DNA from 3 places in the Roseateles sp. P5_E11 genome. Region 1 is predicted to be linked to each of the others. Evidence: predicted binding sites of a transcription regulator. Region 1 holds the regulator's gene; each other region holds the start of a gene.
What was found. Region 1 encodes LexA, which represses DNA repair genes until DNA is damaged. Its sites were predicted from a motif close to ACTGTATNNNNATACAGT; they were not measured.

Region 2: the regulator LexA is predicted to act here: its motif matches at 9,214-9,231, upstream of recA (recombinase RecA).
Region 3: the regulator LexA is predicted to act here: its motif matches at 4,553-4,570, upstream of imuA (translesion DNA synthesis-associated protein ImuA).

Annotation. Positions count from the first base shown of each region.
Region 1 is NZ_JBFUMO010000447.1:170-3,913, forward strand. It holds partial or broken gene ACXJKR_RS24200 (bifunctional 2-polyprenyl-6-hydroxyphenol methylase/3-demethylubiquinol 3-O-methyltransferase UbiG) at 1-35, shown strand, start outside; gene ACXJKR_RS24205 (HAD-IA family hydrolase) at 68-706, shown strand; RNA gene ssrA (transfer-messenger RNA) at 721-1,093, shown strand; gene lexA (transcriptional repressor LexA) at 1,154-1,825, opposite strand; gene ACXJKR_RS24220 (asparaginase) at 1,894-2,829, shown strand; gene ACXJKR_RS24225 (esterase-like activity of phytase family protein) at 2,833-3,744, opposite strand, start outside.
Region 2 is NZ_JBFUMO010000036.1:863-13,681, forward strand. It holds gene ACXJKR_RS04950 (MBL fold metallo-hydrolase) at 231-1,016, opposite strand; gene ACXJKR_RS04955 (FHA domain-containing protein) at 1,182-1,832, opposite strand; gene ACXJKR_RS04960 (Stp1/IreP family PP2C-type Ser/Thr phosphatase) at 1,885-2,682, opposite strand; gene ACXJKR_RS04965 (serine/threonine-protein kinase) at 2,679-3,818, opposite strand; gene ACXJKR_RS04970 (TerC family protein) at 3,829-4,524, opposite strand; gene sucD (succinate--CoA ligase subunit alpha) at 4,654-5,547, opposite strand; gene sucC (ADP-forming succinate--CoA ligase subunit beta) at 5,569-6,729, opposite strand; gene ACXJKR_RS04985 (DUF2889 domain-containing protein) at 6,755-7,408, opposite strand; gene ACXJKR_RS04990 (regulatory protein RecX) at 7,586-8,116, opposite strand; gene recA (recombinase RecA) at 8,138-9,175, opposite strand; gene ACXJKR_RS05000 (response regulator) at 9,352-10,023, shown strand; gene ACXJKR_RS05005 (sensor histidine kinase) at 10,123-11,562, shown strand; gene rodA (rod shape-determining protein RodA) at 11,540-12,694, opposite strand; gene mrdA (penicillin-binding protein 2) at 12,691-12,819, opposite strand, start outside.
Region 3 is NZ_JBFUMO010000320.1:820-6,356, reverse strand. It holds partial or broken gene ACXJKR_RS20555 (error-prone DNA polymerase) at 1-2,263, opposite strand, end outside; gene ACXJKR_RS20550 (Y-family DNA polymerase) at 2,279-3,631, opposite strand; gene imuA (translesion DNA synthesis-associated protein ImuA) at 3,540-4,457, opposite strand; gene ACXJKR_RS20540 (zinc-finger-containing protein) at 4,603-5,316, shown strand; gene ACXJKR_RS20535 (hypothetical protein) at 5,322-5,537, shown strand, end outside.

The DNA of each region.
Region 1 (3,744 bases):
TGAACTACCTGCTGGCTTGCCGCCGTCCCGCTTGAAGCTCCCTGCGCCTTGGTCGCATTTGCGGGCCGTGCTGTTCGACCTGGACGGCACGCTGATCGACAGTGCTGCTGACCTTGCGGCGGCGGCCAATGCGATGCGCGCCGATCGTGGTCTCACCCCGCTGCCGTTGCCGCAATATCGGCCGCATGGCGGCTCCGGCGCGCGCGGCATGCTGGGCCAAGCCTTCGGCGCGGCGCCTGGTCAGTCGGGCTATGACGAACTCAAGCGTGAATTCCTGGATCGTTACGAAGCGCTGATGTATGACAGCACGCGCGCCTTTGTCGGCATCGAGGCGGAGCTTCTCGGGCTCGCTGATGCGGGCCTGGCATGGGGCATCGTCACCAACAAGGCCGAACGCTTCGCCTTGCCGCTTGCCAAGGCGCTGGGTTTGGCGGCCGGCGCCATCGTGGGCGGCGACACCACGAGCCATACCAAGCCGCACCCCGCCCCGCTGCTGGAGGCAGCACGCCGCTTGAACGTGGTACCGGCGTCCTGCCTCTATGTCGGAGACGACGAACGCGACATCCTGGCCGGTCGCGCTGCTGGCATGGCAACGGCCGCTGCGGCGTGGGGCTATCTCGGCCATAGCGGTGAATTTCGTCATTGGGGCGCCGACCTGGAGCTGTCCGCGCCGGGTGAGCTCTTGAAAGCGCTCGGTCTGGCCTAAGATGCAAGGTCTCTGGGGCCGACTTGGTTTCGACGTGGGTGCGGATCCGGAGTAGGGCATGTCGAGCACCAGTCCGCTCGTAAAACCACTGGAAACAAAGTAACTGCAAACGACTCTACGTTCGCACTCGCCGCTTAATTGCGGATGAGCTTCTCAACGGCAGGCCGATGGGCCGGGCTGAGTTCCGCAAGGGGCAAGGCTGAGAAGTCACTCACATCGGCTGGCGTCGCACCGGGTCACTCGGTGGGGCGTGAGATCAAGTGACTGGCGGGAAAGCTAGCGTGCCACTGCGCGAGTTGACCGTGAGATTCAAATCAGCCGGCTAAACATGTAGATCTGCCCGGTGATGGCTTGCGGACGGGGGTTCAATTCCCCCCGGCTCCACCATCCAATTGAGAAGGCCCGTGTCGGTGACACGGGCCTTTTTTCATCTCGAGTGCGCCGGGGTCAATTGAACCCCTGTCCGCGAATCAGCCCAACAGCCAGGCCCTCGATGCTGAAGCTCTCGCTGTGCTCATCGACGCGGATGGGCTCGAAATCGGCGTTCTCGGGCAGCAACTGGATGCCATCAGGCCCACGCTTGAAGCGCTTGACCGTGACCTCGTCGCCGACCCGAGCCACGACGATCTGGCCATTGCGCGCCTCCTTGGCCGACTGCACGGCCAGCAGGTCGCCGTCGAGGATGCCGATGTCTTTCATGCTCATGCCCTTGACCTTGAGCAGGTAGTCGGGCTTCCTAGCGAACAGGCCGGGCTCGACCGTATAGGTCTGCTCGACATGCTCCTGCGCGAGGATGGGCGCGCCAGCGGCGACGCGGCCGATCAGGGGCAGGGTCAGCTGGGCGAAGTGGGGAATCGGAAGGTTGAATTGGCGGGCGCGGTTGACGGCGCTCAGCGCATCGGACTTGAGGCGAATGCCGCGCGAGGTGCCGCCGACGAGTTCCAGCATGCCCTTGCGAGCCAGGGCCTGCAGATGCTCCTCGGCCGCGTTGGCGGACTTGAAACCCAGCTCGGCGGCAATCTCGGCGCGGGTGGGTGGCGAGCCGGTGCTTTCGATCGCGTTGCGGACCAGGTCGAAGATCTGCTGCTGTCGGGCGGTAAGCTTGGGTCGGTCTTGCACGGGGCGGCCTTTTCGTCAGGGCTGGAAATTTGTCCAGCACCTGTATTTTCATCCAGGAATCCAAGAAATTGCAAACCTTTGACCGTCTGATCGTCATTCTGGGCACCGGCGGCACGATTGCCGGCACTGCCAAAACCGCCAGCGACGGTGTGGGCTACACGGCGGCGCAATTGAGCGTTGAGGATTTGCTGGCGGCAGTGCCCGCGCTGTCGGGCCAGAAGCTCGAGGCGCAGCAGGTTGCCCAGCTCGACAGCAAGGACATGGATTTCGCGACCTGGCAGCGGCTCGCAGTCGCCGTACAGCAGCACCTCGACCGGCCTGAAGTCGCTGGCATCGTCATCACCCATGGCACGGACACGCTGGAGGAGACCGCCTACTTCCTGCAGCGGGTGCTGGCACCTGTCAAGCCCGTCGTTCTGACGGCCGCGATGCGGCCGGCGACGGCGCTGGCGCCCGACGGGCCGCAAAACCTTTTCGATGCGGTGCAGGTGGCAGCGACGTCCGATGCGGCGGGCGTCGTCGTCGCATTCGCAGGCCGTGTGCACGATGCGACCCAGGTGCGCAAGACACACAGCTATCGCGTTGACGCCTTCGAGTCGGTCGACGGGGCGCTGGTGGCGCGGGTGGAGGAGGGCGTCGTGCGCCAGCTTGGCCGCTGGCCCGTGGGCGATGGCCTGGGGCTGGCGCGCATCGCCCGGCCGGCCGCACGCTGGCCGAGGGTCGAGATCGTCATGAACCATGCCGGTGCGGATGGCGTTGTCGTGCGGGCGCTCTGCGCGGCAGGCATCGACGGGCTGGTCGCCGCTGGCACGGGCAACGGCACGCTCAGCACCACGCTGGCTGCCGCGCTGCACGAAGCCCGGGCCGGCGGCGTCAAGGTCTGGCGCAGCACGCGCTGCGACGCCGGCCCGGTCATGGACTTGCCCGGGCTGCTGCCCAGCGCCGGCGCGCTGAGCCCGGTCAAGGCCAGGATCGAACTGATCCTGAGCCTGCTGGGCGACTGAGCCTCAGCGGCTGCGGCGCCGGGCCACGAAACCGACCAGGCTCAGGCCGGCCAGCAGCAGGGCATATTGGCTGGGTTCAGGCACGGCCGCGATGGCCTGGTTGGTCAGATTGCCCTCGAAAGCGAAGACGTAGAACTGGTTGCCGTAGGCTGCCGGCGCGCCGCCGCCGTTCGGGATTGCCGTGGCCAGGAAGTCGTTATCGTTGGCGAGATACAGCGTGTGCATCGTTTTGCCGTTGACGACGACATCCTCGCCGAAGGCAATGCCTTCGAGCTTGGCCGATATCAGCGCGTCGGAAATGCCGGCGGCGTTGAGCGCGGCCTTGATATCGAGAAATCGCGTGCCGACTATTGCCGTGCCGGGTTGGGTGCGCAGGTCGGCGATGCCACTGACCTCGGCGGCACCGGTCAGGTTGATCTTGACGAGCTGTTTCACCGCCGCCTTGGAGCCGTCGCCCATGCCCTTGCCGTCGCGCTCCAGCACGATGAGTTCGTGGTCGTTCAGTGCCAGCAACTCGCTGCTGTTGTAGGCCTTGCCGTTGATCTGGTTGTCGAAAGCGAACTGGCTGGTGGCTCCCGTGGCGACGTCGATCTTGACGATGCGGTTGTAGCGGCCGCCGTCGCCACCGTCCTGGGCCAGCGGGCTCTGCACGAAGCCGAACAGCGTCTTTCCGTCGGGCGAGATGGCCAGGCCCTCCATGCCCTTGTTGGCGACGCGGCCTGCCGTGTTGCCAGAGATCTCGGCGGCGCCGGAAGAGCTGACGTTGCCAACGGCGAAGCTGCTCGGCAGGCTGAAGGTGCGGATGCGCTCGCCCGTCGCGCGGTCGAACTGGTAGACGTAGGGGCCGTACTCGTCGGAGATGAAGACGCTCTTGCCGTCGTTGGAGACGCGGATGCCTTCGGGGTCCAGGCGCGC
Region 2 (12,819 bases), on a different contig from region 1:
AGCGAGTGTGAGTGGTGGGAGGAGGGCACACCCCCTGAATGCAGGGGCCGTGCCAGCTTTTTCAGGCCCTCAAACTGTGCGAAAGCGCACGGCTGAGGCGGTTGAGCCGCCAGATCTGACAAAAAACGTCACTTCGAGCTGACGCGTTCTGTCATTGCAGCGTGGCGGGCCGAGAAACGTCAGGCGAAAAAATGGCGCCGCAGGGCGCCAGACTCGATCGCAAGGCGGGCTCAAAGTTCCATTTCCTGGCCGGCCTGCAGCGCGCTGATCCGATGGGGACTGTTCAAGGCCTGCACGCCTTGCATGACGGCTTCGACCTCGCCGGGCTTGATGTGGGTGATGCGCACGTCGACGCTGCCGGCCAGATGGGTCAATTCGCGGCCCAGCTCCGCCGGATGAAGATGCTGGCTGACGTGGGCCACCTCGGCCTCGTCGTCGCTGAAGGCCGTCTCGATGACGAGATGGGACAGGCGCAGGTCGGCCAGGCGCCGCCACAGGGCCGGGTTGGGGCCGGTATCGCCGGTGAAAACCCAGTGCGCGTGGCCGCTCGCGGTGCCGGCATCGACGGCGAAACCGACGGCCGGCACGGTGTGGGCGGCGGGCAGCACTTCAATGATGCGGCCGCCCAGGTCGACGCGGTCGCCGATCTGGAAGGGGTGCAGGCTCAGCACCGGCGCCTCGCGGCTGGGCAGGACGGTGAAATCGGGCCAGATCACGCCATTGAAGATGTGCTGGCGCAGGGCGGCCAGCGTCTCGGGCAGGCCGTGGACCTGGATGGGCGGGCGGCCCGCCGCGGCGCGCAGGCGCAGCACCGCATCAGCCAGCAACGGGATGCCGAGCACATGATCCAGATGGGAGTGGCTGAGCAGGATGTGGTCGACGGCGGCCAGGGCATCCAGCGGCAGGTCACCCACGCCGGTGCCGGCGTCGATGAGGACATCGTCGTCCAGCAGGAAGGCAGTGGTCTTGTAGCCGGCGGCAATGGCGCCGGAGCAGCCCAGGACGCGGATGTTCATGCGGTGCGTGGCTCGGAATGGGTGGCTCGCATCAGGCGAGGCCGAGCCAAGAATGTACGCACCCGCCCCGTGGGTCGGACGGTCGGATTACCGAGTTGGGGGTGTCGCTATCGTGAGGAAGTCACAGCAGCCGCGAAGGCCGCGGCCGGCCTGGACTTCGGGCGATCAACCCTGGATGAACTGCATCTGCGTGCCGGCCAGCTCGATCAGGTCGCCGGTGCGCAGTGCAATCGATTCGCCCGTCAGCGGGATGCCGTTGACGCTGGGGCGCTGGTTACCTTCGACGTGGGCGAAGACATAACCGGTGGGGCGCTTGGTGATGGAGGCGACCTGCACGCCGGGCTTGCCCAGCGTGGTGACGACCTTGGTCAGCGCGACCTCGCGGCCGGCGGCGGCGCCGGTCAGCACCTTGATGGAGGCCGGGCCGATGGCGGCCGCACCCAGCGAGCCGAAGTTGGAGCCCAGGCCCAGGCTCGGCGGCGCGCCGGAACCGGGCTTGAGGATCATGGTCTTCTCGTAGTCGCCGCCGTCGTTCAGCAGGAACTTGATCTTGTACTTGCCGATTTCGACCGTGTCGTTGTCGGCCAGCAGCTGCTTCTTGATCGCCTTGCCGTTGATGTACGTGCCGTTGGTGGAATTGAGGTCTTCAATGAAGACGTCGGCGCCGACCATCTGCAGCACGGCGTGTTCGCCGCTGACCGCGAGATTGTCGATGACGATGTCGTTGTAGGGACGTCGACCGAGGGTGGTCTTGTCCTTGGTGATCTGCACCTCCTTGATCACGACGCCGTCGAGCGAAACCACCAGTTTGCCCATTTATGACCTCAAGTTCTGTTGTACGTGCCCTGACTTTGCATGGGGTAGCAAGTCAGTTGCCGCCGCGTCGACCGAAGGGCCACCAGCCCCGTCCTTCGGTACGTTGGCGTCCTTCTGCGCGGGCCAGGATGAGCGCGATGTTATCGCGACCGCCGCTGTCATTGGCTGCGTTGATCAGTGCGCGTGCAGCTTCGGGCAAGGCCGGATTGCCGTTGAGCAGGTTGGCGAGGCTGTCATCGTCGAGCATGTCGGACAGGCCGTCGGAGCACAACAGGTAGGTGTCGCCCGGCTGGACCTCGTGCAGATGCAGCTCCATCAGCACCGTGTCCTCGACGCCAACAGCGCGCGTGACGAGGTTCTTGTTGCTGGAAAACGCGGCTTCTTCGACGGTCAGCAGACCGGCGTCGATCTGCTCCTGCAGCAGCGAGTGGTCGCGCGTGATCTGCGTCAGGCGGCCGGCGCGCAGCCGGTAGGCGCGCGAGTCGCCGACATGGCCGAGCAGCAGGCCTTCGGGGCGGAAGACGCCCAGCACCAGCGTCGTGCCCATGCCGGCATAGCGCGGGTTGGTGTTGGCGGCGTTGAAGATGGCGCGGTTGGCGTTGTCCACGCAGATGTCCATGGCGCGCTTGACCTCGCCGGCCCGGGCCTCGCGGCCGGCGTCCTTGAGCCAGCGGCCCAGCTCGGAACTGACGAAGCTGGTCAGCATCTGGCTGGCCACTTCGCCGGCGTTGTAGCCGCCCATGCCGTCGGCCAGCACGGTCAGGCCTGCGGCCTCGTCCAGGGCGACCGAATCCTCATTGTTGTCGCGCGCACGTCCCACGTCGGTGGCGCTGAAGAACTCCAGGGTCATGAGGCTTGCGGTGGCTCGTGGGGCTCGGCAGAGGAGCAAGGATTCTGCCCTGCTTCCTCAGGCGCCAAGCGCAGTGTTTGTGCGAAGGCCGCATCCTGGGGGGAAGCCGCTGCAGCCGTTTCGGGCGCAGCGGGTTCGGCCTGCAGGCCGAGCACGAGCACGGCTTCGAGATCACGAGCCATCTGCTCGCCGTCGGCGTAGCGCAGCTCGGGGCGCTTCTCCAGCGCGAGGGCCAGCACCAGGGCGAGGGCTTCGGGCAGGCTGGGGCGGTGGATGCGGATATCGGGTGCAGGCTCGGTCGCAATTTGTTGCATCAGCCGCGCCATGGACTCGCTCTGGTGGGGCAGTGCGCCGCTGAGCAATTGGTAGAGCAGCACGCCCAGGGAATAGAGGTCGCTGCGGCCGTCCACCGTCAGGCCGGCAAGTTGCTCCGGAGACATGAAGGACGGCGTGCCCAGCACGAGGCCGGTGCGGGTGCGGCTGCCGTCGCCAACGCGGGCAATGCCGAAGTCCATCAGCTTCAGGCTGCCATTGATGCGGTCCAGCATGACATTGGCGGGCTTGATGTCGCGGTGCACCACGCCTTGGCTGTGGGCATAGGCCAGGGCCCGCGCCAGACGCGCGCCGATCTGCACGACTTCGCGAGCGGGCAGCAGCTGGCCGGCCTTGGTGAAGCTGCTCAGGTCGCGGCCGAGCACGTATTCGAGGGCGATCCAGGCGTCAGCACCGTCCTGGCCGGCATCGACGACCTGCAGGATGTCTGGATGTTCCAGCTGGCCGGCTGCACGCGCCTCGCGCATGAAGCGCTCGCGCACGTCCGCCAGGTCTTCGGCCGAGAATTCGCGGCTCAGCGCGAGGCGCTTGATGGCGACCTGGCGGCCCGTTGAGCGTTGCGTGGCCTTGTAGACCACGGCCATCGCGCCGCGGCCGATCTCGGCACCGAGTTCGAAATCGCGCAGGTCGGGGGGCGGCTGTGCGGCCCTGACCTGCGGCGTGGACGCGCCGGGGCCTTGAGTCTGCTGCACGGTCGGCAGGGCCGACGGATCGCCGTACGGTGAGCCAGCAGGATCGGGCACCCGACCGATGAGGCGCTGCCAAAAGCTGCCTGCCTTGCCGGATTTGCCGCCGCTTGCCATGCGGTCGATCTTAGGCGGCCTCGCGCTTGCTGCGGCGGGCCAGCGCCATGCCAACGACGACGACCAGGACCGCGCAGCTGATGCTGACGGCGTAGTCCAGGCCATGCATATGCGCCTCGAACCACTCGTGCACGGCCGCATCGGTCGTCGCCATCTCGCCGGCGACGAAGCCCAGCAGGGCGGCCCCCAGCGTGATGATGACCGGGAAGCGCTCCATCAGCTTCAACAGCAGCGTGCTGCCGAAGATGATGAGTGGGATGGACAGGCCCAGGCCGATGATGAGCAGCATCAGGCGGGCGCCCTCGGGCGCGCTGTTGGCGGCGGCCGCGACGGCGATGACGTTGTCCAGGCTCATGACGAGGTCGGCGATCAGGATGGTGCGCACGGCCGTCCACAGATTGCCGCTGGCGTGCACGTCGGCGTCGTCTTCGCTGTCGGCCAGCAGCTGGATGCCGATCCACAGCAGCAGCACGGCGCCGATCAGCTTCAGCCAGGGCAGCTGCAGCAACTGCACGGCGAACAGCGTCAGCACGACACGCAGCAGGATGGCAGCGCCGCTGCCGAAGACGATGGCCTTCTTCTGCTGGCTGTGCGGCAGATTGCGCGAGGCCAGCGCAATGACGACGGCGTTGTCGCCGGACAGCAGGATATTGACCCAGATGATCTTCAGCAGCGCGATGAAGAAGGCGGCGTTCAGCAGGTCCATGGCAGGCTCGGTGTTGGTCGCCCGAGTGTCGGTCCGCCCGGGCGGGCTGCGTCTGCGTGCAACTACGCAGGCAGCAAAGGAAAAGGGCCGTTCAGTGAACGGCCCTCGAATTGCTCACGAGGAGCAGGCTCAGAGCAGGGCCTTGAGCAGCTTGGCCATTTCCGACGGGTTGCGCGTGACCGTGAAGCCACACTCTTCCATGATGGCGAGCTTGGCATCGGCCGTGTCGGCGCCGCCGGAGATCAGCGCGCCGGCGTGGCCCATGCGCTTGCCGGGGGGCGCCGTGACGCCGGCGATGAAGCCGACGATGGGCTTCTTCATGTTGGCCTTGCACCAGCGCGCGGCTTCCGCCTCGTCCGGGCCGCCGATCTCGCCGATCATGATGACGGCGTCGGTGTCCGGGTCATCGTTGAAGGCCTTCATCACGTCGATGTGCTTCAGGCCGTTGATCGGGTCGCCGCCGATGCCGACGGCCGACGACTGGCCCAGGCCGATCTCGGTCAGCTGCGCCACGGCTTCATAGGTCAGCGTGCCGGAGCGCGACACGACGCCGATGCGGCCCTTGCGGTGGATGTGGCCCGGCATGATGCCGATCTTGATTTCTTCCGGCGTGATCAGGCCGGGGCAGTTGGGGCCCAGCAGCAGCGTGCGCTTGCCGCCAGCGGCTTCCTTGGCCTTCATCTTGTTGCGCACTTCCAGCATGTCCCGGACCGGGATGCCTTCGGTGATGCAGATCGCCAGGTCCAGGTCGGCTTCGACGGCTTCCCAGATCGCGGCGGCGGCACCGGCGGGCGGCACGTAGATCACCGACACGGTCGCGCCGGTCTGCGAGGCGGCTTCCTTGACGGTCGCGTAGATGGGGATCTCGCTGAACTTCTCGCCAGCCTTCTTCGGATTCACGCCCGCGACGAAGGCGTTCTTGCCGTTGGCATAGGCCTGGCAGCCCAGGGTATGGAACTGGCCGGTCTTGCCGGTGATGCCCTGGGTGATGACCTTGGTGTCTTTGTTGATGTAGATGGACATGTCTGATTCCTCTGGGCGGGCTTAGGCGACTGCGGCGACGATTTTGGTGGCCGCTTCGGCCATCGTGTCGGCCGCGATGATGGGCAGGCCGGATTCGGCCAGCATCTTCTTGCCCAGTTCTTCGTTGGTGCCCTTCATGCGCACGACCAGCGGCACGGACAGGTTCACGGCCTTGCAGGCGGTGATGACGCCTTCGGCGATGGTGTCGCACTTCATGATGCCGCCGAAGATGTTGACCAGGATGCCCTTCACGCTCTTGTTTTTGAGCATGATCTTGAAGGCCTCGGTGACCTTCTCGGCCGTGGCGCCGCCGCCGACGTCCAGGAAGTTGGCCGGCTCGCCGCCAAACAGCTTGATGGTGTCCATGGTGGCCATGGCCAGGCCGGCGCCGTTCACCAGGCAGCCGATGTTGCCGTCCAGGCTGATGTAGGCCAGGTCGAACTTGCTGGCTTCAACTTCAGCGGGATCTTCTTCGTCCAGGTCGCGGTAGGCGACGATCTCAGGGTGGCGGAACAGCGCGTTGGCGTCGAAGTTGAACTTGGCGTCCAGGGCCATCAGGTTGCCCTTGCTGTCGCAATTCAGCGGGTTGATTTCAACCAGCGACGCGTCCGTGTCCATGTAGCACTTGTAGAGCTTGGCAAAGATGTCGACGGCCTGGTCGATGGAGGCGCCAGTCAGGCCGATGGCCGCGGCGATCTTGCGCGATTGCGCTTCGCTCAGGCCCGTCAGCGGGTCGATCATCTCGGTGATGATCTTCTCGGGCGTGGAGTGGGCCACTTCCTCGATGTCCATGCCGCCTTCGCTCGACGCGATGAAGGCGACCTTCTGCGTGCCGCGGTCGGTGACCAGCGAGACGTAGAGCTCCTTCTTGATGTCAGCGCCATCTTCGATGTACAGGCGACGGACCTTCTGGCCTTCAGGGCCGGTCTGGTGCGTGATCAGCTGCATGCCGAGGATCTTCTCGGCCAGCGCCTTGACGTCGTCCTGTGTCTTGGCGACCTTGACGCCGCCACCCTTGCCGCGGCCGCCGGCGTGGATCTGGGCCTTGACCACCCAGACCGGGCCACCCAGCTTCTGGGCGGCCTCGACGGCTTCCTGCACGGTGAAGGCCGGGATGCCGCGCGGCACCGGCACGCCGAACTGGCGCAGGATCTCTTTGCCCTGGTATTCGTGGATTTTCATGGCTGGGTCTCTCGGGTCGGGGAAGTCAGGATTCGGAAGTGGCCGGCTGGGCAGCGGTTTGTTGATGCCAGCGGGGATAGAACTTGGCGACGGTCACGCTGTCGCGGCGCAGGGCGTGGCAGCGGTCGAGCTGGAAGGGCGGGTTGCCGGCGGCATCGCCTTCGCGAGACGGCGACGGGCCGCCCCTAGGCGTCTCAGCCCCCTCGGGGGGCAGCGCCGAAGGCGCGTGGGGGCTCTCACGTGTGTCGATGACGGAGCCAGCCATGGCCTGGATGACGGCCGTCGGCAAGATCTGGCACAGCTCGGTGACGTGGGTGCAGCCGCGCGTGCCGCCGAGGCGTTCACCGACGGCCTGCCGGAAGCCCTTCATCAGGTTCAGGCCGATGAGGCGGGCATAGGCATTGCCATGGTGGTCGCAGGCGCCCGGATACGGCATCCACAGCGTCTCGGAACGGGCTGCGGTGATGGTGAGCGTCGCGTCCACGGTCAGATGCAGGTGCATCTCGTGGATAGGCTGGCCGGCCTTGCGCGGCACGCCCGCCAGTGGCACGTCATGCGTCTTGGTGTCTGTCAGGCTGGCTTCGACGTCGAACAAGCCGTCATCACGCGCGAATACCTGCACATCGAGGGCGCGGCGATGCAGCGGGCGGCGCGGGACGGACGGGTGGGCGACAGGCATGAAACGGGGGAATGGCGAATCACCCCGGCCGATGCCGGGACGGGGTCGGCCCGGTTTTTGCACCGCTCTGCCAGAGGGGCAAAGGGGCTTGTAACCGGGTGAACCCTCGTTTTTGGGGCAGGCGGCAATGTAGCACGGAGGGTGAAAACTCCCCCTGCGCGCTCGGTCAAGCGGCCCTTAGGCCCTCAGCAAGCGGCGCACCACTTCGGGGGCAAAACCGCGTGCCAGCAGGAACCGGCTTTGACGCGCTCGTTCGGCGGCGTCGCGCGAAGGCTCCTCGCCGAAGCGCCTGCGCCAGACTTCACGGGCGCGTTCCATCTCCGTTTCGCGCAGGGTTGCCTGCTGTTCGGCACCCAGCTTGAGCCCGTGCTGGGCCAGTTCCTGCTGGATGCGCTGGGCGCCAAAGCGGTTGGCGCGCAGATGCAGGCGGGACTCGACGAAACGGGTTTCGTCAAGGTAACCGGCGGCCGCGAGGGCGTCGAGCAAGGCATCGACCGCAACCGCAACGTCCTCAGCGCCATCTTCCTCTTCGACAGCCGCCGACGGTTCGCCCTCGCCGGCGGCCTGCGCCGCGGCCAGGCGCGCACGCTGCCGCCGTTGCTGCTCGATCCGCAACAGCTTGCGCCGCAACTCGGCACGGCTGTGCTCGCGCTGGGCCAGCAGGCCGATGGCGCGGGTTTTCAACGACAGCGGCGCCCGGGTCGCCATGGGGGAGGCCCGCCCAGCGGCTTACTCCTCGGCCGCCGTGGTCAGCGGAGCGACCCCCAGGGATTCACGGATCTTGTTCTCGATCTCGCGGGCCACGTCGACGTTCTCGCGCAGGAACTCGCGAGCGTTGTCCTTGCCCTGGCCGATCTTCTCGCCCTGGTAGGCGTACCAGGAGCCGGACTTCTCGACGACCTTGGCGACCACGCCCATGTCGACGATCTCGCCCTCGCGGCTGATGCCCTCGCCATAGAGGATGTCGAACTCGGCAGTCTTGAACGGGGGGCTGACCTTGTTCTTGACGACCTTGACCTTGGTCTCGGAGCCGATGACTTCCTCGCCCTTCTTGATCGAGCCGATGCGGCGGATGTCCAGGCGCACGGAGGCGTAGAACTTCAGCGCATTGCCGCCGGTGGTCGTCTCGGGCGAGCCGAACATGACGCCGATCTTCATGCGGATCTGATTGATGAAGATGACCATGCAGTTGGTCTTCTTGATCGTGGCGGTCAGCTTGCGCAGGGCCTGGCTCATCAGGCGGGCCTGCAGGCCGGGGAGGCTGTCGCCCATCTCGCCTTCGAGTTCGGCCTTGGGCGTCAGCGCCGCGACCGAGTCGATGACGATCAGGTCCACCGAGCCGGAGCGCACCAGCGCATCGACGATCTCGAGGGCCTGTTCGCCGGTGTCGGGCTGGCTGATCAGCAGTTCCTGCAGGTTGACGCCGAGCTTCTGGGCGTACTGGATATCCAGCGCGTGCTCGGCGTCGATGAAGGCGCAAGTGCCGGCGAGCTTTTGCATCTCGGCGATCACCTGCAGCGTCAGCGTCGTCTTGCCGGAGGACTCGGGGCCGTAGATCTCGACGACGCGGCCGCGTGGCAGGCCGCCGACGCCCAGTGCGATGTCCAGGCCCAGGGAGCCGGTGGAGACGACCTGGATGTCTTCGATGACCTCGCCTTCACCGAGCCGCATGATGGAGCCCTTGCCGAACTGCTTTTCGATCTGGGCGAGGGCGGCCTGCAGGGCCTTGGCTTTTTCGGTGTTCAGGGCTTTGACGGGGGCGTCCATGCGAATCTCCGTGGGGAATGGGCTGAATTATGGGGCAAGCTGTGGGTTTGTACAGTGGTTTGTCCCCCGATCCACGGCAGCTAGCGGATCAGGATTGAGGAGCATCCTAGGTGTGGGGTGGCTCATGGCATGAGCCAGCGTGCCACCGCCTAACATCGGCGGCGGAGACAAAACCTATGCGCATCCTGATTGCCGAAGACGACCAAGTGCTGGCCGATGGCTTGCTGCGGGCCTTGCGGGCCTCTGGCTACGCTGTCGACAGGGTCAGTTCTGGCACCGAGGCCGATTCGGCGTTGGCGACGCATGAGTTCGACCTCGTCATCCTCGACCTTGGTCTGCCGCGCCTGCATGGGCTGGAGGTGCTGCGCAAGCTGCGCGCACGCGGTTCCACCATGCCGGTGCTGATCCTGACGGCGGCGGACAGCGTCGAGCAGCGCGTCAAGGGGCTGGACCTGGGCGCCGACGACTACATGGCCAAGCCTTTCTCGCTGCAGGAGCTGGAAGCGCGTGTGCGCGCCCTGACCCGGCGCGGCCTGGGCACCGCCAGCAGCCTCATCAAGCACGGGCCGCTGACCTTCGATGCGACGGGCCGCGTGGCCTACATCAACGAGCAGATGCTGGAGCTGTCAGCCCGCGAGCTGTCGCTGCTGGAGGTGCTGCTGCAGCGCGCCGGGCGGCTGGTCAGCAAGGACCAGCTCGTCGAGCGCCTGTGCGAATGGGGCGAAGAAGTCTCGAACAACGCCATCGAGGTCTACATCCACCGGCTGCGCAAGAAGATCGAGCAGGGGCCGATTCGCATCGCGACGGTGCGCGGCCTCGGCTACTGCTTAGAGAAGATCAACTCCTAAATGCCCAACAAGGACGGCGCCAGCCCCGAACAGGGCACGCTGGTTCGGGCGGGCGCCCCTGCTGCGCAGGGTTCGCTGTTCGGCGAGATCCTCGACTGGATGCTCGCGCCGCTGCTGCTGATCTGGCCGATCAGCGTCGCGCTGACCTGGCTGGTGGCGCAGGGCATTGCCAGCCGGCCCTATGACCGCGAGCTGGGCGAGATGGCGCGCAGCCTCGGGCTGCAGGTGGCGGCCGAGGCGGCGCCTGTCAAGGGCAAGGACCGTTATGCGCTGGCGCCCGAGGCCGCGGCGTTGTTGCGGGCGGYCGCGTCGGACACGGTCTTCTACCAGGTGCTGGGCCTGCGTGGCGAACTGCTCAGTGGCGATGCGACGTTGGCGGTGCCGACCGAGGATGCCCCCGTCGTGCCCTGGGAGCTGCATTTCCGCGACGACGAGGTCGGCACCGACGCCGTGCGCGTGGCCTATCTCTGGGTGGCGCCCGAGGGGCAGGCCGGGTCGGCCAAGACCATGCTGGTGCAGGTCGCCGAGACGCTGGGCAAGCGCGCCCGGCTGACCAACGAGATCATCAAGGGCGTCATCCTGCCGCAGTTCGTCYTCCTGCCGCTGGCGGTGCTGCTGGTCTGGCTGGCGCTGGCGCGTGGCATCTCGCCGCTGAATGAATTGCAGCGGCGCATCCGTTCGCGCGAGAGTTCAGACCTGTCGCCCATTGACGAGCAGCGCGTGCCCGATGAGGTCGCGCCGCTGGTGCAGGCCATCAACGACCTGCTCGCGCGGCTGGACTCATCGATGAGCCGGCAGAAGCACTTCCTGGCCGACGCTGCCCATCAGCTCAAGACGCCGCTGGCTGGCCTGCGTACCCAGGCCGAGTTCATGCAGCGCGAGATCGATGCTGGCCGCTCCAACCCCGATGAATTGAAACGTTCGCTGGCCCAGATTGCCCGCGCCAGCGAGCGAGCGGCCCACATGGTCAACCAGCTGCTGTCCATGGCCCGCGCTGAAGACGCCGAACAGGCCATGCGGCGTGAACCCGTCAGCCTGGCCGAGATCGCCATCGACACGGTGCGCGATTTCGTGCCGCGCGCGCTGGAGCGCCGCATTGACCTGGGCTACGACGGCGTGGTGCCGGATGAAAGCCGGCTGCGTGTGCATGGCCAGCCAGTGTTGATCGGGGAGCTGATCCGCAACCTCGTCGACAACGCGCTGCTCTACACGCCGGCCGGCGGCCTGGTGACGGTGCGCGTGGTGGAGGACCCCTTTGGCCAAGTTGTCGTGCTGCAGGTCGAGGACACCGGGCCGGGCATCGCGCCCGCCGAGCGCGACAAGGTGTTCCAGCCCTTCTACCGCTCGCTCGGCAGCGGTGTGGAAGGCTCGGGCCTGGGGCTGGCCATCGTGCAGGAGATCGTGCAGCACCACGAGGCCGAGCTGACCCTGGATGACGCGCGCGTGCGGCGCGCCGTGGGGGGCGAGACGCCCGACGGCCAGGGGCCGGGGGCGCGGTTCACGATCAGGTTTCCGGCTACGTCTTCACCAGCTTCTTGACGCGGGCGATCGACAGCAGCAGCCCCAGCGACAACCCCAGCGTCACCATCGCCGTACCGCCATAGCTGACGAAGGGCAGGGGCACGCCCACGACCGGCAGGATGCCGCTGACCATGCCCATGTTGACGAAGACATAGGTGAAGAAGGACAGCGTCACCGCGCCGGCCATCAGGCGGGTGAACAGGGTCGGCGCGTCGGAGGCGATCATCAGCCCGCGCAGGATCAGCGCGGTGAAGCCGGCCAGCAGGGCCAGCGCCCCCATCAGTCCAAACTCCTCGCCAAAGGCCGCGAAGATGAAGTCGGTGGTGCGCTCGGGGATGAACTCCAGGTGGGTCTGCGTGCCCTGCATGAAGCCCTTGCCGGTCATGCCGCCGGAGCCGATGGCGATCTCGCCCTGGATGATGTGAAAGCCCTTGCCCAGCGGGTCCTTTGACGGGTCCAGCAGCGTGCAGATGCGGTGTTTCTGGTACTCCTTGAGCACCGGCCATTTCAGGTCGGGCTGGCAGATGGCGTCCTCGCTGAGCACCAGGGCGGTCGCGCCGGCGGCGCCCAGCACCAGGGCCGGCACGATGAGCTTCCACGGCAGGCCGGCGAAGAAGATCACGTAAAGGCCGGCCGCCAGCACCAGGATGCCGGTGCCCAGGTCGGGCTGCTTGGCGATCAGCAAAAAGGGCACGAGCAGCAACGCGAAGGCGGCGATGAAGTCGGGCCAGCGCAGCAGGCCCTCGCGTTTCTGGAACCACCAGGCCAGCATCAGCGGCGTCGCCAGCTTGAGCAGCTCGGACGGCTGGATCTGCGTGACGCCGATGCTGAGCCAGCGCGTGGCCCCCTTCTTCGTGACACCGAACAGGGCAGTCGCGATCAGCAGCATCACGCCGATCGTGTACAGCGGGATGGCCAGGGCCATCAGCTTTTGCGGCGGCACCTGGGCGACGATGAACATCAGCCCCAGTGCCAGCACCATGTTGCGGGCATGGTCGGCAAAGCGCGTGCCGTGGTCGTAGCCGGCCGAGTACATGCACAGCAGGCCCCAGCCGCACATCCACAGCACGGCGAGCAGCAGCGGGATGTCGAAGCCGCTGAGCCAGGGCTTGAGGCGTTGCCACAGGGGCGGGCGTTCGATGACGGTCATCGCGAGGCTCCCGAGGCGGGTGCGGGGGGCGCCGAAGCTGCGGAGGCCGAGACCGAGGGCGCTATCGGCTGCCAGCCGGACAGTGGCACGTCCGCCACCTTGCGTGGTGTGCCGATGGGGGCAAA
Region 3 (5,537 bases), on a different contig from region 1:
TGATGATGGCGGTCAGGAACTGCGCCGGGTAGTGCCGCTTGATCCAGCAGCTGACGTAGACGATCAGCGCAAAGCTCGCGGCGTGGCTCTCCGGGAAGCCGTACTCGCTGAAGCCCTCGATCTGCTTGAAGATGTCTTCAGCGAACCTGGGGTCATAGCCGCGCGCGGCCATGCCATTCACGATCTTCTCGTAGTGCTTCTTGAGGCCTCCCTTGTGCTTCCAGGCCGCCATGTCGCGCCGCAGCGCATCGGCCTCGCCGCCGGTGTAGCCCGCCGCGATCATCGCGACCTGCATGACCTGCTCCTGGAAGAGCGGCACGCCGAGCGTGCGGCCAAGGGCAGCCTCCAGAGCCTTGCTGGGATACGTGACCGGCTCCCTGCCCTGGCGGCGCCTGAGGTAGGGGTGGACCATGTTCCCCACGATGGGGCCGGGCCTGACGATGGCGACCTCGATGACGAGGTCGTAAAAGCAGACCGGGCGCATGCGCGGCAGCATGCTGCGCTGGGCCCGTGACTCGATCTGGAAGGTGCCCACCGTGTCGGCTTCGCAGATCATGGCGTAGGTGGCCGGATCCTCTGCGGGGATGTCCTGCACCGAGAACGGGTAGCCCAGCGTCTCGCTGATGTTTGCAAGTGCCTTGCGGACCGCCGTCAACATGCCGAGCGCCAGCACGTCGACCTTGAGCAGCCCCAGCACGTCGATGTCATCCTTGTCCCACTGGATGATCGTGCGGTCATCCATCGACGCGTTCTCGATGGGCACGATGCGTGACAGCGGCCCCTGCGTCAGGACGAAGCCACCCGGGTGCTGCGACATGTGCCGCGGCATGGACAGGAGCTGTCGCACGAGCGCGATGAGCTGCTGTGCGCCGAGGTCCTCGATGTCCAGGCCGACCTCGGACAGGCGCGTCGTGTCCAGCTCGGCGCTGTCCCACCAGCCGTAGTTGCCGCTGAGTTGGTCCAGCAGTGGCAGCTCGAAGCCCAGGGCCTTGCCGACGTCCTTGAGCGCCGACTTCACGCGGTAGCTGATGACGACGGCCGTCAGCGCGGCGCGCTCCCGGCCATACTTCTTGTAGATGTGCTGGATGACTTCTTCGCGGCGCTCGTGCTCGAAGTCCACATCGATGTCGGGCGGCTCGTTACGCTCCTTGGAGATGAAGCGCTCGAACAGGACGTTCATCCGCGCCGGGTCCACTTCGGTGATGCCGCAGGCGTAGCAAACGACGCTGTTGGCTGCCGAGCCGCGTCCCTGGCACAGGATCCCCTCGCGGCGAGCAAACATGACGATGTCCGCGACGGTGAGGAAGTAGTGCTCGTACTTCAGCTCCTCGATCAACGCCAGCTCGCGCTCGATCAGCTCGCTGATCGTCGCTGGGATGCCATCCGGCCACCGCCTGCCTGCGCCTTCGTAGGTGATCTTGCGCAGGTAGCTGTTGGCGGTCTCATCGGCGGGAACCACCTCAGCGGGGTACTGGTAGCCAATTTCGTCGAGGCTGAAGTCGCACTGCGCCGCGACCTTGAGCGTCTGCTCCAGCAGGTGGGCCGGGAAGGTCCGCGCCAGCCGTCCGCGCGTTCGCAAGTGGCGCTCGGCGTTGATCTCCAGCGCCCGGCCGCACTCGGTCAACGGCTTGCCGATGCGCGTGGCCGTCATGACGTCCAGCAGCGCGCGCCGGCCGCGCTGGTGCATGGTCACGTTGCCGACGGCCACGAGCGGGATCTCTGTATCTGCGCTGATGTCGCGCATGCGCAGCAGCCGGATCTCGTCGTCGGCGCGTCGCAGCAGGTCCAGGCCAAACCAGACCCGGCCAGTGAAATGCGTGAGCAGCCAGCGCCCGAGCCGCATCAGCGCTGGCGGCAGGGCATGACGCGTTGGGCACGCGATGACGACGCAGTCGTCCAGCGAGCCCGGCGTCACGTCCTCGGGTGTCATCTCATAGGTGCCCTTTTCCGAGCGGCGCCGCAGCCTGGAGATGAGCTGGCAGAGGTTGCCGTAGCCGTTGAGGTTGCAGGCCAGCACCACCAGCGTGAACGGGAAGTCGCAGGTGACGGCGAACTGGCAGCCAACCAGCAGCTTCAGTCCCTGGGCTTTGGCCTCCACGTGCGCGCGCACGACGCCGGCCATCGAACACATGTCCGTGATCGCGATGGCCGAGTAGCCCAGTTGCTTGGCGTGCTCGACCAGTTCCTGCGGCCAGCTCGCTCCTTCCAGGAAGCTGAAATTGCTGACGCACCGAAGCTCGGCGTAATCGGGGAGCACGGCCATCGCGGCTCCATGGCCTCAGCCGAACGTGCCGTGCAGATACCAGGCCGGCGTGCCATCGTCCTGCCGCGTGCTGAAGATCCACAGCGGCCCGGCCACCTTGGACACGGCGATCCAATATTCGCGCGCGACATGGCGCGTCGTACCGGGCACACCCGCCTCACCCGGCACCCGGTCCCACCATCCGCCCTCGACCCGATCTGGGCCCAGGATGGGGAACAGCGGGCCCTGGTACTGCGGGCGCTCGTTCTGCATGGCGAGCCGCTTCGGCTCGGGGAACAGGAAGGTGGGTGCTGGCAGAGGCTCTGCCAGACGCGGCTGGCGTGCACGTCGCTTGGCCATCACATCCCAACGGGTCTGATGCTCGGGCCTGTGATCGTCGAGCTCGTAAGGCTGGACCACGTGATCCTCGCCCAGCCGCGCAGCGATCTGCTCAAGCACGGGAACGAGTGCTTCGCCGGCGCTCAATGACTTGGCCAGCAACGACAGGCTTTGTTCCGTGACGCGCTCGACGCCAACCGCCTCAAGCCTGAGCTCGCCGACCGGTGCCGCCAACTCGGTCTTGCCCAGATGTTCCGACAGGAGCTTGCTGAACTGGCCCACATCGCGTCCGGCCGTGGACGACCGGATGACCAGCTCACCGCAGTCCCCGACATCCTTGGCGCGCATGGAGTCGTGGATCCACGTGAGTCGGAATCCCTCGGCGCCGGAATGCCGCGCGCCCAGCCATCCGCACATCTGCATCAGCAGCGGTTTGGCGTACGCCATCAGTGCTTCGGCCTGGTCCTCTCGGGCCGGCAGCTCGACACGCGCAAAAAAGTCTTCGGGGATCTGTTCCCACTTGAAGGCCTCCGGCCGCAAGCCATACGCTTGGTCCAGGGCTACCAGGAGCGACTCATCGAATCGTCGGCTGATGCCATTGCGTGGCAGCTTCCTGAGCTGGCCCAGCGTGCTGATGCCCGCATGCGTCAGCGTCGCCACATGCTTGGCTGCAGCGCTCAGTGCTGGCAGCAGCTGATCATCAAGCACTGCCGTCAGCGGCCGGCCGTCGAGGTTGACCCCGCAGCGTGCCAGCACGAGCGCCGCCATCGCGGTCGGCGCCCAGCCGGTGCTCACCACGCCCAGCTGCGGTGCCTCGGCGGCGATGCGTGCCTTCAACGAATCCAGCCCGCGGAAAAGCCGCAAGCTGCCCTGCACTTCCAGCACCACGGCGCACCCCTCCACCAGCGCCACCCTCGGTGAAAACGTCAGAGCCCACAGCGCGATGCCGCGCAGAGCCTCAGCGGAGGCTGGCGGCAGCGCGGGCGAGGACTTCTTCGGCGAGGCGGGCGGCAGCGGTGTGAGCGGGGTTGTGAGGGCGACCCACAACATGGCGTCGGACCTCCTTGCTTCGAACGATGAGGCTGGGCCGGCGCATGCGCGGCGTCAGCACGTGATTGAGGCCACCTGGAACCGAGTCCAGCAGCAGCGGCGATTCATGGGCAGGCCCGCGGCGCTTGACGATTTCCACCTTGAGCTGCCAGTCCAGCTGCGAAGAGACGGCCAGCCTCAGCGGTGCCGGCGACGAATCGAAGCGCGCGTCCAGCGGGCGAAAGACGAACACGGGCCCCTCGCAGCCCTGCGCCGCCACCTGCAGGCGCCGCAACTGGCCGGGAAGGCTGTGCGGCAACCACGCCAGCACCGCGGCCGCGGCATTCGCACGCAGCAGCAGCTCGGCCGACCACAGACGATCCGACGGCTTGTCGGCCTTGATCCAGACCAGGCAGTTCTCGTCCAGCCCCAGATGGCGCAGGCCAGGCAGGTGTGGCAACCGCGGCGGGCCGATGACGACGACGGACCGGCCGCCCTTGACGAGCGGTGCGAGGCTGGGCCCGACCATGCGCCACTCGATCAGCGAGGGTTGCGACTGCAGGATCTCCACCATGCAGCCGCAGGGCCATCCTCCATCTGGCAGCTCGGCATCGAGCGCCGCAAATCCCGTGGCCACAAAGCCGGCGTGACCGCGGCCGAGTTCGCTGGCCCGCCAGACCGAGTCCACCAGCTCCGGCGGCAACTCGCTCGCCGTGTCGGCAGCGTTCTGCGTGGGCGACGCCAGGCAGACTGGGCCCGCTGATGCCGAGCTCTCATTGACAGGCAGCTCCGGCTCTACTGCGCGCGCCGCCGCGGCGGCCACGGGCGGCTCCTTGGCAACCGGCATGGGTGCGAGGAGCAGCTCAAGCTGCTTGGAGGGGGAAAGCGTGGGGGACAGAATGCCCTCCACAGGGTGCGCGGACATGAGGGGTGGCGTGAGATACTGTTGTTTTATACAGTACACCATCCAGCACGCTAACGTCCACCCGCAGATGCACGCCGCCGAGCTTTCCATGATCGATGCCGCACCGCGCGTCCCGCTGGGTCCGCCCGAACGCTGCCCGTACTGCCATTCGGCCGTCGAGCTGGTAACGGGCGCCGAGATGTACCCAGAGCGGCCAGAGCTGGCGGAACGGAACATCTGGAGGTGCACCTGCTGCGACGCCCACGTCGGGTGCCACAGGGCGGGTGCCCAGGTGAAGCTGCCTGGCGGCGACCAGATCACCAGCGACGGCACGCTGCCGATGGGCAGCCTGGCGAACGAGGATCTGCGCGCCGCGCGCATCGAGACCCATCGCCTGTTTGACGCGATGTGGCAACCGCCAGCGTGCATGACCCGCGGCGAGGCCTACGGCTGGATGGCGCGCCTGCTGAGCATTCCGCCGGAAGCGGCCCACGTCGCCAGCCTGAGCTACGACGAGTGCGTCAAGGTCATGCTGGCCATCGAGGATCTGACGCGCGCGCGCCATGAACCACCTCCGGCACCCGGCGCTGCACACTGGCTGATGCAGGCGGGGATCGAATTCAGCGTTGCCCCTGACGGCCACCTGGTCGTGCGCGCGCACGACGAAGACATCGACTACTGGCCCGACAAGCAGACCTGGACTGTGCGCAGCGGACTGCTCGCGGACGAGCACGAAGGTCTGCACGACCTCATCCTGTATTGCCGTCGCCCGAAGCGACCCGCGCGGGCGACACGCCACTGAACACCATGGAACCCAAGCGCTTTGACGAACGATTTGTCCTGGAAGCCGACCTACGCGGGATCGACTACACCGACAAGATCGACGAGGTCCACCTCGCCACGCCGGCTCGCGTACCCACCGGCCTCTCGATCTGGCTTCGTCCGATTCCCGCCCAGGTTCACCCCGGCCTGCGCGGCATGGGCACCCGCCGCATCCGGCTCCACGTCATAGTCGATGACCCG